DNA from 2 places in the Nostoc sp. MS1 genome. Region 1 is predicted to be linked to the other one. Evidence: riboswitches for the same ligand, from Rfam matches in the RefSeq annotation. Region 1 holds a riboswitch; the other holds the start of a gene.
What was found. Region 1 has a riboswitch for cyclic di-AMP ahead of NSMS1_RS24515 (universal stress protein). Riboswitches for the same ligand answer to the same signal wherever they lie in the genome.
Positions count from the first base shown of each region.

Region 2: it holds a riboswitch for cyclic di-AMP, as region 1 does, so the genes downstream of both, NSMS1_RS23230 (glycosyltransferase family 4 protein) here and NSMS1_RS24515 (universal stress protein) in region 1, are expected to answer to the same signal.

Region 1 is NZ_AP023441.1:5,695,853-5,703,824, forward strand. It holds gene ntrB (nitrate ABC transporter permease) at 1-294, shown strand, start outside; gene NSMS1_RS24505 (ABC transporter substrate-binding protein) at 392-1,834, shown strand; gene NSMS1_RS24510 (ABC transporter ATP-binding protein) at 1,886-2,722, shown strand; cyclic di-AMP (ydaO/yuaA leader) riboswitch at 2,739-2,933, shown strand; gene NSMS1_RS24515 (universal stress protein) at 3,062-3,691, shown strand; gene NSMS1_RS24520 (SLC13 family permease) at 3,908-5,245, shown strand; gene NSMS1_RS24525 (GNAT family N-acetyltransferase) at 5,369-5,848, opposite strand; gene NSMS1_RS24530 (high light inducible protein) at 6,011-6,223, opposite strand; gene NSMS1_RS24535 (high light inducible protein) at 6,375-6,587, opposite strand; gene NSMS1_RS24540 (high light inducible protein) at 6,653-6,865, opposite strand; gene NSMS1_RS24545 (chlorophyll a/b-binding protein) at 6,913-7,116, opposite strand; gene NSMS1_RS24550 (MFS transporter) at 7,628-7,972, shown strand, end outside.
Region 2 is NZ_AP023441.1:5,371,316-5,379,287, reverse strand. It holds gene NSMS1_RS23250 (hypothetical protein) at 1-19, shown strand, start outside; gene NSMS1_RS23245 (hypothetical protein) at 41-433, shown strand; gene NSMS1_RS23240 (tetratricopeptide repeat protein) at 598-2,973, opposite strand; gene NSMS1_RS23235 (hypothetical protein) at 3,623-3,850, shown strand; cyclic di-AMP (ydaO/yuaA leader) riboswitch at 5,143-5,296, shown strand; gene NSMS1_RS23230 (glycosyltransferase family 4 protein) at 5,424-6,701, shown strand; gene purB (adenylosuccinate lyase) at 6,876-7,972, opposite strand, start outside.

The DNA.
Region 1 (7,972 bases):
TTGGAAATGCCCCGTTGGCGGAGAATTACGAAAATTATTTGGCCTGCCAGCTTACCCTATATTTTTACAGGCTTACGCATCAGTTTGGGTATTGCTTGGCTAGTCATAGTTGCGGTAGAAATGCTTACAGGCGGTATTGGGATCGGCTTCTTCGTTTGGGATGAATGGAGTCGTTTGAACCTCAGTTCAGTCTTCCTTGCCGTCTTGGTTATCGGCTTAACTGGACTCATCTTAGATTTTGCCGTCAGCAAACTCCAAGAATTTGTCACTCATCGCCCGACAGCGAATAACTAAGGGTTATGTACTTGTTTGTAGTAAGCCCTTTAGTGCTTTGCAATTAAGGACTAAAGTCCTTACTACGAACAATTTGAAATTACGAATTAGCCACAACATGAATAATCATCACTGGACTCGACGAGACTTTATCAAAGGCATAGGAGCCACCACAGCCGGAGTTAGTTTATCATCCTGTGCCATCTCAGGGGATAGATCCGCCAAAGGTTTGACAGAGGAAGCTTTGGCGGTGAAACCTGTAGTGAAATCCAGCGACTTAGAAAAACCCGATATAGTTGTGGGATACGTGCCTGTAAATGATTGTGCGCCATTTGCGATCGCCTGGAAAAAAGGTTTTTTTAAAAAGTATGGTTTAAACGTCAAACTCAACCGCGAAGCTAGTTGGGCTACCTCCCGCGACGGCATAATATTTGGTCGTCTTGATGCTTCCCCTGTGGTATCCGGTGCTGTTACCAACGCACGTATTGGTGCAGAAGGTGCGCGTCACGCCCCTTTGTGCGCCGCCATGACAATACATCGTCACGGGAACGCTATGACAATGAACAAAGCCATGTGGGATTTTGGCTTGCGTCCTTGGTATGAATATCAGCAGCAATATGGCGAAGGGGCGTTAGAAGCCTTTGGTAAAGACTTTCGCGGCTACTTTGATAAGCAGTCAGCAGAAAACAAAGTCTGGGCGGTAGTTTTAAGTTCCGCAATATACGAATACTTCGTCCGTTATATATCGGCGGCGGCTGGTGTTGATCCCTTAAAAGAATTTCGCATTATTATCGTCCCACCACCGCAGATGGTAACAAATGTACGCATAGGTGCAATGCAAGCATACATGGTAGCAGAACCTTGGAACACCAGAGCCATTACAGGTAATGAGGGTATCGGCTTCACCTTCGCGCAAGGTAAGGAAGTTTGGTTAGGACACCCCGACAGACTGTTGGGTGTTTTGGAATCCTTCATCGTCAATTATCCCAAAACCTACCGTTCCTTAGTTAAGGCGATGATAGAAGCTTGTCAGTATTGCAGCAAGCCAGAAAATCGCCAGGAAGTAGCCGAATTAATTACAGACCGTTCCTTTACAGGTGCAAGACCGAAAAAACAGGGTGCGCCAATCACGAAGTTTACAGGGCCAGCTATTCTTGGTAACTATAACTACGGTGGTTTTGATGGTAAAGACCGCACTATCAAAGCTGACGACACCACAATATTTTACGATATCCCTGACAATTTACCCAAACAACCAAACGAACACTCGACATTTTTATGGCGATCGCGTAGTCTGTGGTTAATGACTCAAGCCGCCCGTTGGGGACAAATCAAAGAATTTCCCAAAAATGCTGATAAATTAGCCGAAAAAGGCTGGAGAACAGATTTATATCGAGAGATAGCTGCCGAAATGGGGATTGAATGTCCCAAGGATGATTACAAGGTCGAACCACCAGAAGTATTTATAGATAAAAAAGGTTTTGATCCCAGCGATCCCGTTGGTTACTTAAATAGTTTTGCAATTAGGGCTAACGCTCCCACTCGTTTTTTCATGTCTTAGATTGATTGGGATTTTACACATATATAGTTACTATTTTTAGGAGCTTTTGAGATGAAATATACACCATCAGTAGTAGATAGCCATGAAAAAGCTAAGTCTAACCCTAATTTTTTAGAAATAGAAAATTTAGTTAAGTCTTATCCCACACCAGATAAAGGTAACTTTGTAGTTTTAGATGGGGTTAATTTAACTATAGGTGAAAATGAATTTATTTCCGTAATTGGGCATTCTGGTTGTGGTAAATCAACGCTATTAAAAATAGTTGCCGGGTTAGAAAAATCCACATCTGGTTCAGTTAGGCTTGATGGTAAAGAAATTAACAAGCCAGGGGCAGAAAGAATGATGGTGTTTCAGAATTATTCTTTGTTACCTTGGTTAACAGTCAGAGAGAACATCCGCCTAGCGGTAGATGAAGTGTTAAAAAATGCTAATAGGTCTGAAAAAATTAGCATTGTGAACGAACACTTGGCAATGGTAAACTTAACCCCGGCAGCAGATAAATATCCTGATGAAATCTCTGGAGGTATGAAACAACGAGTAGGCATTGCTAGAGCTTTAGCAATTCGTCCCAAAATGTTACTTATGGATGAACCTTTTGGTGCTTTAGATGCACTAACAAGAGGCAAATTACAAAGACAAGTATTAGATATTTGGGAAAATAATCGGCAAGCCGTAATGATGATTACCCACGATGTTGATGAGGCAATTTATATGAGCGATCGCATCGTCTTAATGACAAATGGCCCAGCCGCAAACATTGGCGAAATATTAGAAGTACCCTTTCCTCATCCCAGAGATAGGGCTGCTATGCGAAACTCCAAAGAATATTTTGAACTGCGAAATCACGCCTTAAATTTCCTCGACAAATATTTTACACAAGAAGAATAATTTAGTTTATTATTTCTTTAGTGGGTAGCCTAATTCAAATTAAGCCTGAAATAATTTGGAACGGAGGAACCATCTTAAGGGGCGCATCTTACAAACGAGTCGCCAACCTAGAGTCAACAGTAAAAGCAATTAACAGTTAACTCAGCGCTCAAAAGAGAGACACCTTCCAGTCTTAGCCCGTCAGCTAACTCCGTAGGCAATGGAAGGAACCCCCAAAACTTTGGCTTTAATACCAGTTGTTATTGGGGTTTCCTTGCGGATATAAATTCCGTTTTACCCTACTTCTCATTTATTAGTTCGTTGAGTTTAGGAGAAGTTAAAGCTGTGAAAATTAAGCCAATGCTAGCACGCCTACAAAGTGCTATGGGTCGCAATGATCTAATTGACAAAATGGTATTATTACCAGAACCTCAAGAAACTCAAGTAACGTCATCAATCAACTTAATTGTCGGTTATGACGCTTCTCCTAATAGTCATGCTGCACTAGATATCGCCTTTTGGATTGCCCACCAAACCAGATTAGCGACTAATCAACAAGTCACAGTGCAAGCTGTTTATGTATTAGAAGAAAGTTGTCCAGTTGACTATAGTAATATCTTGAGCTTTGGTAAACGTACACCAACAAAAGAATTGTCTATAAGTGAACAAACAAAGTCTGTGACATCTGTGATAACTCAACCACAATTGACAGACATCAAGTCATATTTGCAAACAGACACAATCACACCTTTGCAAGAAGCAGATAGAGTTCTTTGGCAAGCTAGAAGTTTAGCCGAAGAATGGCAAGGTTCGTTTAAATCTCATTTACGCTTTGGTTGTGTGAGTACAGAATTAAGAAAAGTGGCAGAGTTAGAAGCTGCTGACATATTATTTATAGGTTGTAAATCTGCCTATCATCCCTTAATTCAAAATTTAGGTTCTGATTTTCCTTGTGCTGTCTTAGGTATTCCCGAATCGATGGATGAATAATTTCCTCTCAATAGTTGAGAAATTATTCATAGCATCTACTCAGCATTGAAATATAAACTTATCAGCCAACATCGACTTTTTCCTCTTTATCGTCGGTTAATTCACTGTTTCTAATAGAAGGAAAATCAGAATAAAATAACATACACAGAAAAGCCACCTGTACTTCAGTGGCTTTTTTCGCTATTATGCAACCAAATAAACTCCAAGGAGCATAGTGTGGAAAACTGGCAAGCACTCCTAAGTGTCATAGTATTTATCAGCGTTATTTTCCTAATTATGACCGAATGGGTGCATTTAACTATTGCTGCATTGTTAGGAGCATTAATATTAGTCTTTACCAACGTCATGACTTTACAAGAAGCTGTTGCTTACATTGGTAATAGTCATGGCACATTAGGTTTATTCTTTGGGGTAATGGTCTTGGTGAGAGCATTTGAACCCACAAAAATATTTGATTATTTAGCAACACAAATAGTAATACTGGCAAAAGGTGATGGTAAACGCCTCCTGTTGGGTATTGTTGGTATCGTGACTCCGATTTGTGCAGTCTTACCCAATGCCACAACAGTAATGTTATTAGCACCTCTAATTCCACCAATGGCTCAGGAAATAGGCATAAATTTTGTTCCCTTACTTATATTGATGGTTTTAATAGCTAATAGTGCTGGATTGCTCACATTAGTTGGTGATCCAGCTACATTTATTGTGGGTGATGCTGTTAATATTAGCTTTATAGATTATTTAGGAAGATTAAGCTTAGGCGGTGTTATCGCTGTTGTCACCGTGACTGCAACCCTACCATTTTTATTTCGGAAAATTTGGCATACCAAATTAGAAAATTTGGCAGAACTACCACATCCACAAATTAATCATCCACGAGTATTAAGTTTAGGTGCAGTAATTGTTGCCTTTGTACTACTGTTTTTTGTCATTGGTGAATCTCTACCTATACCAATTTCCCCGGCTGCGGTGGCTTTATTAGGGGCAGCTTTAGCTTTACTATTAGCTCATCAGAGTAAGCTGGACACAGTTAATAATATTTTACGAGATGTAGACTGGAGTACATTGATATTTTTCATGAGTATTTTTGTGCTGATTGGTGGCTTAGAAAAAACAGGTATAATTAACAGTTTATCGGGAGTATTAGCTGCAATTTTAGGTAAAAATATTATCTTGGGTTCCTTGGTTTTATTATTTCTGGTTGGTATATTATCCAGTGTTGTTCCCAATATTCCCCTAGTTGTGGCAATGGTTCCCTTACTCAAACAATATGTTGTGACAGTAGGGTTAGCACCAACAGAAGTTTTAGCGCGAGATTTTTCAGGACAGTTTCCACCGGAGGTTTTACCTTTGTTTTATGCAATGATGTTTGGTGCAACGTTGGGAGGTAATGGCACACTTGTAGGCGCATCTTCTAACATCGTGGCTGCTGGTATTTCGGAACAGCACGGACGGCGTATTTCTTTTAAAACTTTCCTTCACTATGGCGTTCCAGTAACAATATTACAACTGGTGACTTCTGCTTTATATGTGTTAATTCGGTTTTTGATATAAAGTACCTAATTTATTGAATTTCTACTGATAATTCTGGATTAACTTAAGTATTTGGTTCATCTGGATAACCACTGCGATCGCAAATAAAATGAAATACTTAGCCAACTTTCTGGTACTGACCGTTTAGACTGCGCGAGTCATAATCACAAACTTTTCCCTACTACTAATTTTGCTAAACTCTTCTACCTGCTCAAATCCTAACTTCTGCCACACACGTTGCGCTCGTTTATTGAACTGCGCTATCGTCACCCGAAATAATTGCGCTTCATATCGATCAGCCCCATACTTGATCACACCTTGGGCATAGTACTTGCCATGTCTAAGTCCTGTTAAGTCTGGTCGTATCCCCATACCTAAGTCCAATGCTTCAACCCTATAGTCGCCACCAGGCACTTGACCATCCGCTCCGAAAGAACAATAGCCTTCGAGTTCTCCTAGTGAGTTTAAAATTACGTAAAAAGCATTTTTTGGGTCAAGCAGATAGCGCAAATCTTCAAGGACGGTATCAGCGTTAAAGTTATAAAAATCGTATGGGGGAGTATAGCGCCAGTTAAGAATTGCCAACGCATGATCCTTGTGGAGTGTTTGAAATGTAAGTTTCATCTTAACTTTCCTCAAAGTTTATGCAGCAACTCTTTAAAGCGTTTACAGTGTATACACATCATACAAATACCCGACTTCACAAAGAAGTCGGGTATTTGCAAGTTCTTATTGTAGGCTTCTTGGCAAAGATTAACTATCGTTGCCAAGAAACGTTATTTAAGCTTAGTAACCGATGATGCGTAATACGTCACGCAGGACGCTGTAACCTGCTAAATCCCACAGCAAGTAAGCTAAAAAGCCGATCGCAGCCAAGCGACCATTCCACAATTCCGCTTGGGGTGTCCAACCAAAGATGAAAGCGTTACGGTCTACACCGTTGTATGCTTTAGCAACTGTTGGTAAATCAGTAGATGGACGAGTTTCAGTGTTAGCCATTGTTTTGTCTCCTTAAATTTTGCGATTTCTGTCAGTCGTCAATCGACTAATGACAATTTATACTAAGTTGCGTTCAGACATAATATTCCTACTCCCTATTCCCTACTCCCCACTCCCAGCCCAAGTTACTATCTTTGACTGCAACTTGGTATTAGTAACCGATGAGGTGCAATACATCACGTAGGACGCTATAGCCTGCCAAATCCCACAGCAAGTAAGCTAAGAATCCGATCGCAGCCAAGCGACCATTCCACAATTCCGCTTGGGGTGTCCAACCAAATAGAAAGGCATTACGGTCTACGCCGTTGTATGCTGTAGCAACTGTTGGTAAATCGGTAGATGGACGAGTTTCTTGATTAGCCATTGTTTTTATCCTCAAATTTTGCAAGTTGTTAGTCAACTCATGACTGATGACTATGGACTAATGATTTAGTAACCGATGAAGTGGAGTACATCACGCAGAACGCTATAGCCTGCTAAATCCCACAGCAAGTAAGCTAAAAAGCCGATCGCAGCCAAGCGACCATTCCACAATTCAGCTTGGGGGTTCCAACCGAAAATGAAAGCGTTACGATCTACGCCGTTATATGCTGTAGCAACTGGTGGTAAATCGGTAGCTGGACGAGTTTCTTGAGTAGCCATTGTTTTGTCTCCTAAATAAATTGTTTTTTTAGTAAATATTTAATTTTCTAATAACCAATCAGGCTTAAAACATCGCGCAAAACGCTATAACCTGCTAAATCCCACAATAAATAAGCTAAAAAACCAATCATGGCGAAACGGCCATTCCAAAGTTCGGCTTGGGGAGTCCAACCAAACTCAAAAGCATTACGATCTAAGCCGTTATATTCTGTAGCAACTGTTGGTAGGTCGGTGGAGGAGCGAGTTTGCATTTTTTTGTTCCGCAGCATTTGTTACTTAACTTAACTTTAGCTATTCATTAACAAGCTGCTTTCTGTCAATGGACACAAACTATAGCCACTTCTCAAGGACGATAGTTAAACATACTTTTATACTGTCAAATACCCCTTGAGGGGGTGATAAAAGTAGTATTTGTAAATAAATGTAAAGCCTTGAATTTTTCACTTTAATAAATAGCTAATTTTAAGAAAGAAATTAGCTGAAAATTAAGTAATTAAAAATAAAGCGGACATAACCTTAACTAGCAAGCATTTTCACGCTATTTTATAGAAAAATTGGTGAATAATTACTAGCCTAAATAATATAAATTCTATCTACCGCAGGATATAGGTTTCAAACTTTGGAGAGATGCTTTGATGTACTAATTTCTTAGATTCTGTAAACAAGAAGATTTGGGTATTGCGATAGATACAGAAATTAGAGATTTTGCTGACTAAATTCTAAAACCATGCAAATTTATATTGTTTAGAAGAAGGAAATACAATGTTTCAAAGTACGGAAATTTCATTGGAACTCTTATCGCCCCTATGGTGGGCGGCACAGATTCCAGTGGATACTACGACAAATGTAACACCAGCGCAGGCTTCGGTGCTTACTTCTGGGCCGCGCTTTTTTGTGGCTTTACTATCTGGGGTAATTTTGGCTTTTGCCTTCCAGCTAGTATTAACCAACCTCTCCGTCGCCGCAGGTATTTCTTACCTGGGGCGTTCATCTGACTCAGATCCCAATTCAGGGGAGTCAGATAGTTTTGGCGGTACAATTCGTAAGATAGGTACGGCTGTAGGTTTGTGGACATTAATTACTGTCACCATTGCCTTATTAGTTGCC
Region 2 (7,972 bases), 320 kb from region 1:
ACCGCAGCTATGTCAATGAACTTAATTTATATATAATTCTATGCAGAGTAATAATGAATTAATTAATAAATTACAAACCATACTTACCAAATTAAAAAATCTACCTAACAACCAAATAAAGATTGAGCAACTAAATCAAATAGAAACAGAATTAGCTAGTCTTTTGCCACAAATTCAGTTTGAATTGACAACCGCGAGAATCGATAGTAAATGGGATGATGCTAATGAGTATAGACAAGTGTATCAAGAATGCGAAAATGCCCTTGATAGTGTCAGAACTGCTATTTTTAAATCTACTATTATTGGCATTAATCAAGAAAATCTAATTGAGTTGCAGAAGATATTAGATGAAGTAAAAACTGCATCTAAAACTCAACAGCGTATTAAGCTAGTGATGTCTTCACTACGCTTGGTACAAAAGCTACTAAAATAATTGGTATGTACAATTATTGCCAAAATCCGGCGAATAGTAGAGGTAGAAGTATTAATGCCCCAGCAATTAAAACTGCGGTTCCTGGGTCAATTTTAATAAGGTTTTTCTCTGGTTTAGGCATTGCTTTTATCTCCATTGAGTTAATAATTTCAGTCTAACAAAATTTAACTGTTTTCTAAACGCGCCATTGCTATTTTTACTTTCTCTACTTGCTTAGGTGCAGGCATATCATTAAAAATAGCGATCGCAGCCTGAAATGTCTTTCTACTCTGGTTAACATCCCCCATCTTTTGATAAGTTAAACCTAACTGATAATATGCTTTAGCTAAGTTACATTTATCAGATACCGTATTCATATGGCTGATGGCTTCTAAATGTTTAGCGATCGCTCCTGTAAATTCTCCCTTTTCTCGATATAATGAGGCTAAACACGATTTAGCCCTGGCTTCTAAAAAGCTAAACTGATTTTGCTGACAATGGTTAATAGCTTGATGGCACATTTCCCAAGCCGTTTCTATCAAGCCTAAATTTTTATAAGTCAAACTCAGAAATAGTAAACTTGTGCCTATTCCCCAAGAAGTTAATCTCTCATTTACTAACCCAGTTTTGGCCTCTTTTAACATAGACTCTACATTTTCATTCTGTCCTACAGAAGAATCTAAATAAGCCAAACAACACAAAGAATAAACCACATATTGGTAATAGTTTTTGTCTGTTGCTGCTAAATTCTTTACATAGTGAAAAATCTGGATTGCCTTATCAATTTCCCATAAATCTGTATAACATAGTCCTAAATTAAAACTACTAGATATTCTCTCTTGCAGAAAGCCATGTTTTTCTGCAATTTCATTGGATTTATAATGGCAGTCCAATGCTGCTTTAATATTACCTACTTGGTGATAAGCTCTACCCAGTAAGTTATATAGTATATTTAAATGGTAATCAGAATCTAGTTTTTCAATTAAGCGATTAATTACAGCAATCAACGTTTCTAATAAACCCAATCGGTTAAATAAAACCCCCAAAGATATTCTATTATCCCATTTATTTGGTCTACCACGAATAATTACATTAGCAGCTTGCTCAAAATCACCAATTTCCATGTAGTGATGATAAGCCTCTAATGCCATCAAAGCATCTTGGGGATTTTCGACTTGAGTAACGCTATTATGCCAAAATTCGGCAGCTTTTTGGTGAGTTATGCGCCATTCTCCACTTTGTCTTAATCTGGCGATCGCTTCTGTAGCTATGACTGGATGTAACCAATATTTCCCTTTACGAAATTCTATCAATAAACGGTCTGTCAAATATTTAATTACTCGTCTAGCTTGTTCTTCAGGGACATCCCAAAGTAAACATTGTAACCCTTGAATATTTACATGGCTCACATCTTGATAGCGATAGCATCCCAAACGGCAAAGTAAACGATATGCTTCACTATCCATCTGTTCTAAACGGTCAAATTGACTAGCAACCAAGTTTTTTAGTTCTGGTTCAATTAATAAATCATTTTTATTCTCTCGCCAGTAAATATCTGCATCGCCTTCAAAATCTGTGGTGATTGTACCACTAATAATCTGCATAGCTTTAGCGTTGCCACCATAAGCTTTGCACATTTCACTCAATGCTGTAGAGTCAGATTTAATTTGACAACTAGCACAAAACTTGAGCCAACTTGACTCATCTAAACCCCCCAGAGAATAGAAAGCCACATCTACCCCAGATTCATACAGACGTTCACGACTGGTTATCAAAGTGATAGATTGAATGCTAGGGTCTGCTAAAACTCGTAAAAGCTCTACATAAGGACGACGAGAAGTAATAATACGTCCATTTCTATCTAAAGCAGACTCTAAATTATCAATTAGAACCCCTATCTTGCAGGCTGCATCCCTTAGTTTGCGCCGCAACCTTTCTAAATTAATACCGAACTCTTTACCAGGTTCTTCGTTAAAATCAACCCTCAGCCATTCCTCAACCACACTCTCCACAGACACAATATTTTGGCTTTCCTTAGCCATCCACAACTCTAGTAAATAATAACCTTGCGTTTTCAAATATCTACGCGCCAGGGTAGTCTTACCAACGCCGCCTTCGCCTTGGATGAGAATAATCTTTGCGCCTCGGATTACGTAGTTATTCAGCTCGACTATTTCGCGATCACGCCCCACAAAGTTGTAATCTAGTTCTGGTGGCTTGCCATTATTAACGACTGGACTTAAAATAGGCGACATCTTCGGCAGTGTTTGCGATGGGCTACGCCCTGCAATATGCGATCGCCCAAATCTCTGAACTACTGAAAAAAAGTTAGATTTCGAGACTTTTTCCCCCAACACATCTGTTAATATTTGCCAAAGTTCCGCACCAACTGCTTTCAAATGTGCTTCTGTGTAACCACAAATGTCAGCAATATTTTGATAAGTCCGCCTTTCATCCTCCCATAAATTACGTAGTAATGTTCTCTGCGCTGTATCTAGATGTTCCCCTGTTGTCTGAAAAACCAAAGTATCCAAAAGCTCTAAAGCTTCTTCTGCACCCATTGATCGCCTGACTGTATCACTTGTGCTTAATTATAACTATATTTTTAGAATTTCTCTTTCGGCAGTCATACCCCAAACTACTTTTTCCTACCCAGTAGGGGAGTAAATCTCTTACTTTATCCGACTGCAAATTTCCTAACATTGTATTATGCTTGTAATCAATACAGGCAAAGTTAAGTTAATTGCCAATGGAGATACGGTTGAGGAGAGATTAAAAGAGTAAAGCTAATACTTTTGGCTTACTCATAAAGAAGGGTCTGATGACTAAATAATTAATGATTTGCGATTTTAAATTTTAGTTTTTTAATCCAAATCAAAAATTATAAATAAATTCATTAGTCATCACTTAATTAGACTAAAAAAGCGGTAGGTATTAACTGACTAGATTCTGTAGAGCGTGCAAATATTGATATGTTTTTCCACCCTACAGGAGTGTAATCATAATTATTGAGCATTTGTCCAAGATAGCAAAAATGTTGATACACATGTCTGCCTTAAATGTGGTGCTGTTGAGTTTGTTACATCCCCACCCAGTGTTAATTAATTGGGAGAAACAAAACGATAAACCACAAGCATAACCTCGGTTTATCCGTTGAGATAAATAGCTGATTTGTCCCGAAATATATCCACCATTTATTGAGATAGAGTCATGACCACAAATAAAGACACCCTGTTATTTCGTTTAGTTGCTAAGTCAATCAAATACTTTTTGTTGATGCTTTTTGGTTTTGCTATTGCCTACGTTATTTCTAAAGTTTTAGGTACTGTATACATCAACAGTATGCTAGTTGCCATCTTACAAGCTGTGTTCGGGCCTCTTGCAGTTATCTTATTGTGTTTAATTACCATCATGGTAATTGTGGAATCTGTACGTTAATGATTAGGTAGTGTAGTTAGAGTAAAGCTAGTATAAATCATGAGTAAGATTTACTGGCATTACTTGAGGAATCATTTTCCTGTATCTGCACTATATAGCCTTACAAACTCTATTCCTTCTCGATCATAAGACTTTTAGTCAAGATAACAGGTTTAGCACTACTACTGGCTGGTATTTTATTTCTAGGTTACAGTACTTACTTCAATTCTAGTAAGTATCCTTGTTGTGAGCGAAATACACTATTTTTGAAACAGATGCTTCTGAATTTAGGAAACCCTTGAGATTTGTTGACTGGTATTACTTTTTCCCAGGCCATTTAGTTCCCATTTCAGTCAATGCAGAGAAACAGAGATAGATAATAAGTAACGCTACACCTGCAAAAAAAGCTAATAAGTCATTATCCATAGAATAAAATACTATACTATTGCTCTTTATTTAGTTCAAGCCTAGATATTCTAAATTATTATGGCATTTTTCCTGTACACAAGCGAATGAACAATAAGCTTAAGCTCTTGCATGTACGGGTTTTGCAACTGATGAAGATAACAAAAAAGTCCGCTCAAGCGGACTAGCGTAGAAGGGTCAAATGATCGAAATTGACTATGAGATTTTAAAATCCCTTCTCTATTTTTAGCAGCTTGTTCTTAAAAATCAAGCATTAGAACATAACTATTTAGACATAATTCCAGTAATTATGTCTTTTGATATATAGATTGTTATATATTTTCAACTATTTATAGATGGTAACATCTGTCAATATCCAGAAGATGTATATTTTAGATAAAATTAAATATATTTATAGCTTCATCCTCATTAACTAAATTTTTCATTTTAATATTTTTTTAATATTTACAGATATAAAATCTCAAAAATTTTGTTTTTATTCATCGCCGTAGACTATTAAAATGTCAAGCGGATAAGTTTGTGTGTTTTTAAGCGAATACTATAAGTATTGCCTGAATTGTTGCCATTGCCTGACAATATCCACAAATTCCTACTGCCTGCAACCTTTTCTACTACCTATTCCCTATTGAAAGACAGATGCTAACTAAACTAGTATAAAATTAAGTACTATGATGGAAATATATCTTGAGAAAGTTGAACAACCTAGTGCCATCCGGTTAATATCATGACTATAGAAAATAAATTTTCTAGCCAAAGATTGCTTACTCTAATCTAATTTATGATACTTTCCTTAAGGTATTAGCAAATAGTTTAGAGGCAATTTAAGACACGTTTGTTCTGTGATTCATTGACTATAATTGCGATCGCAAGTATAGTATAAGCAAATGTCAATCAGTCAGCCTAATCCTGATATTTGCCTTATAAATTAAGCAAAATCAGGAGCGGAGGAACCAAATTCGGGGCGTATTTTGGATTATCCAAAAAGAACATCTCTCAGTTCTAGCCCGTCAGCTAACTTCGTCGGCATTGAGAGGAGATTGAACGAACAGCATTTTTTAACCATAATGTCTGTCGTCAGTGTCCTTGGCTGGTAGCTTTCCGCTTCGTTTAGCCTGTCCTCAAATCTTATATATGAGGCAGGAGTAGTTGCCTTGAGGTGAAGCTCACTATGTTCCAAACTAACACACATCGGATTGCGCTGATTTCCGTTTCTGGAGACCCAGCTGTAGAAATAGGTCAAGAAGAGGCTGGTGGTCAGAATGTATATGTTCGGCAAGTAGGTTATGCACTAGCCGAAATGGGTTGGCAAGTTGATATGTTCACCCGCCGTATTAGTCCTGACCAAGCGGCGATCGTTCAACATAGCACTAATTGCCGGACAATTCGATTAACAGCCGGGCCAGTTGAGTTCATTGGACGAGATCACGTATTTGAATACTTGACAGAATTTGTTGATGAATTACAACGCTTCCAAGAGCGTCAAGGTTATACTTACGAACTCATCCACACAAATTACTGGTTGTCATCCTGGGTGGGTATGGAGTTGAAAAAGCGCCAACCTTTAGTGCAGGTGCATACATACCACTCTCTAGGGGCAATTAAATATAACACTATCGCAGATATCCCCGCCATTGCTAGTCAGAGATTAGCTATAGAAAAAACTTGTTTAGAAACTGTAGACCGTGTAGTTGCTACTAGTCCTCAAGAACAGGAACACATGGAAACCCTAGTTTCTAAGAAAGGGCGGATTGATATGATCCCCTGCGGTACAGATATTGATAATTTTGGCGACATTGAACAGTCTGTCGCACGGGAAAAATTGGGAATTGCACCTGATGCCAAGATGGTATTTTATGTAGGTCGCTTTGATCCCCGTAAAGGTATTGAAACTTTAGTTAGGGCTGTTGCTCAATCTAGCTTGAGAGGTGAAGCTAACCTACAGCTAGTAATTGGTGGCGGTAGCCGTCCTGGTCAAAGCGATGGGATTGAGCGCGATCGCATTGCTAATATTGTTGCTGAATTAGGATTAACTGATTGCACCACCTTTGCTGGTCGCTTAGACCATGAAATTCTCCCCTACTATTACGCGGCGGCTGATGTTTGCGTCGTCCCCAGCCACTACGAACCCTTCGGTCTAGTTGCAATTGAAGCGATGGCCAGCAACACCCCTGTAGTTGCCAGTAACGTAGGCGGATTGCAGTTTACAGTGGTACCAGAAGTAACTGGTTTACTTGCACCCCCACAAGATGAAGCAGCTTTTGCCAAAGCTATAGACCGCATCATTTCCAACCCAACATGGCGGAATGAGCTAGGTGCAGCAGCTCGTAAGAGAGTCGAAACCACCTTTAGCTGGGACGGTGTAGCCTCTCAATTGAGTAAGTTATATACTCAGTTATTAACTCAAAAGACACCTGCAAAAGTGAAGAAAGAGGCTGTAGCAGCATAGTTAGAGTAGAGGGATGAGGGGGAATCATAATAAAAGATTATATCTTTACTCTCTTATCTGCCCCCCTTCGGGTTCGCAGTCGCCTGCGGTTCGCGTCAGCGTCTCGTCAGAGAGGGAAACCCTCCCGCAGCGCTGTCTCACCACTCCCTACTCCCTACTCCCCACTCCCCATTTCTAAATACCCAATCTTTGGAAAATCTGATCCAAATGTTTGAGATGTTGCTGTGGGTCAAAACACACAGCGATTTCTTCTGGCGATAAGATTTTAGCCACACGCGGGTCTTTAGTAATCAAATCGTGGAAGTTGCCTTCTGGCTTGTTCCAGGCAGCATGAGCGTTTTGTTGCACGATCGCATACGCTTCTTCTCGGCTGAGTCCCTTATCTACCAATGCCAGCAGCACTTTTTGGCTGAACACAACGCCGCCATAGCAGTTGAGGTTGCGTGCCATATTTTCTGGATAGACTAGCAGGTTTTTCACCAACTCGGTTATTTCTACCAGCATAAAGTGGGTCAAAATGCAAGCATCTGGTAAAACTACCCGTTCCACAGAACTGTGGGAAATATCCCGTTCGTGCCACAGGGCGACATCTTCTAAAGCTGCACCCGCATGACTTCTAACTAGTCGCGCCATCCCTGTCAACCGTTCAGAACGGATGGGGTTGCGCTTGTGTGGCATAGCGCTAGAGCCTTTTTGCCCCTTGGAGAAAAATTCCTCAACTTCGAGAACGTCTGTTTTTTGCAGATTGCGAATTTCTACAGCAAAGCGTTCAATAGAGGCAGCGAGTAAGGCTAGTTGCTGTACAAAATCAGCATGAATATCGCGGGAAATAACTTGGGTAGAGGCTGTATCTGGCTTGAGTCCAAGTTTTTGACAAGCGATCGCTTCTACACGGGGTTCGATGTTGGCGTAGGTTCCCACCGCACCAGAAATTTTACCTACTGCGATCGTTTCGCGGAGAGTTTTTAGCCGTTGTTGGTGGCGTAACGCTTCAGCCAACCAACCAGCCAGCTTAAACCCAAAGGTGATCGGTTCAGCGTGGATACCGTGCGATCGGCCAATCATTACCGTGTAACGGTGTTCATGCGCTTTTAGGCGAATCACCCCAATCAAATCTTCCAGACGTTGTGCCAACACATCCAAGCTAGCCACCAACTGCAACGCTAAAGCCGTATCTAATACATCTGAACTAGTTAAGCCCAGGTGGATGTAACGTCCAGCATCACCTACATACTCATTGACATTCGTCAAAAAAGCGATGACATCATGAC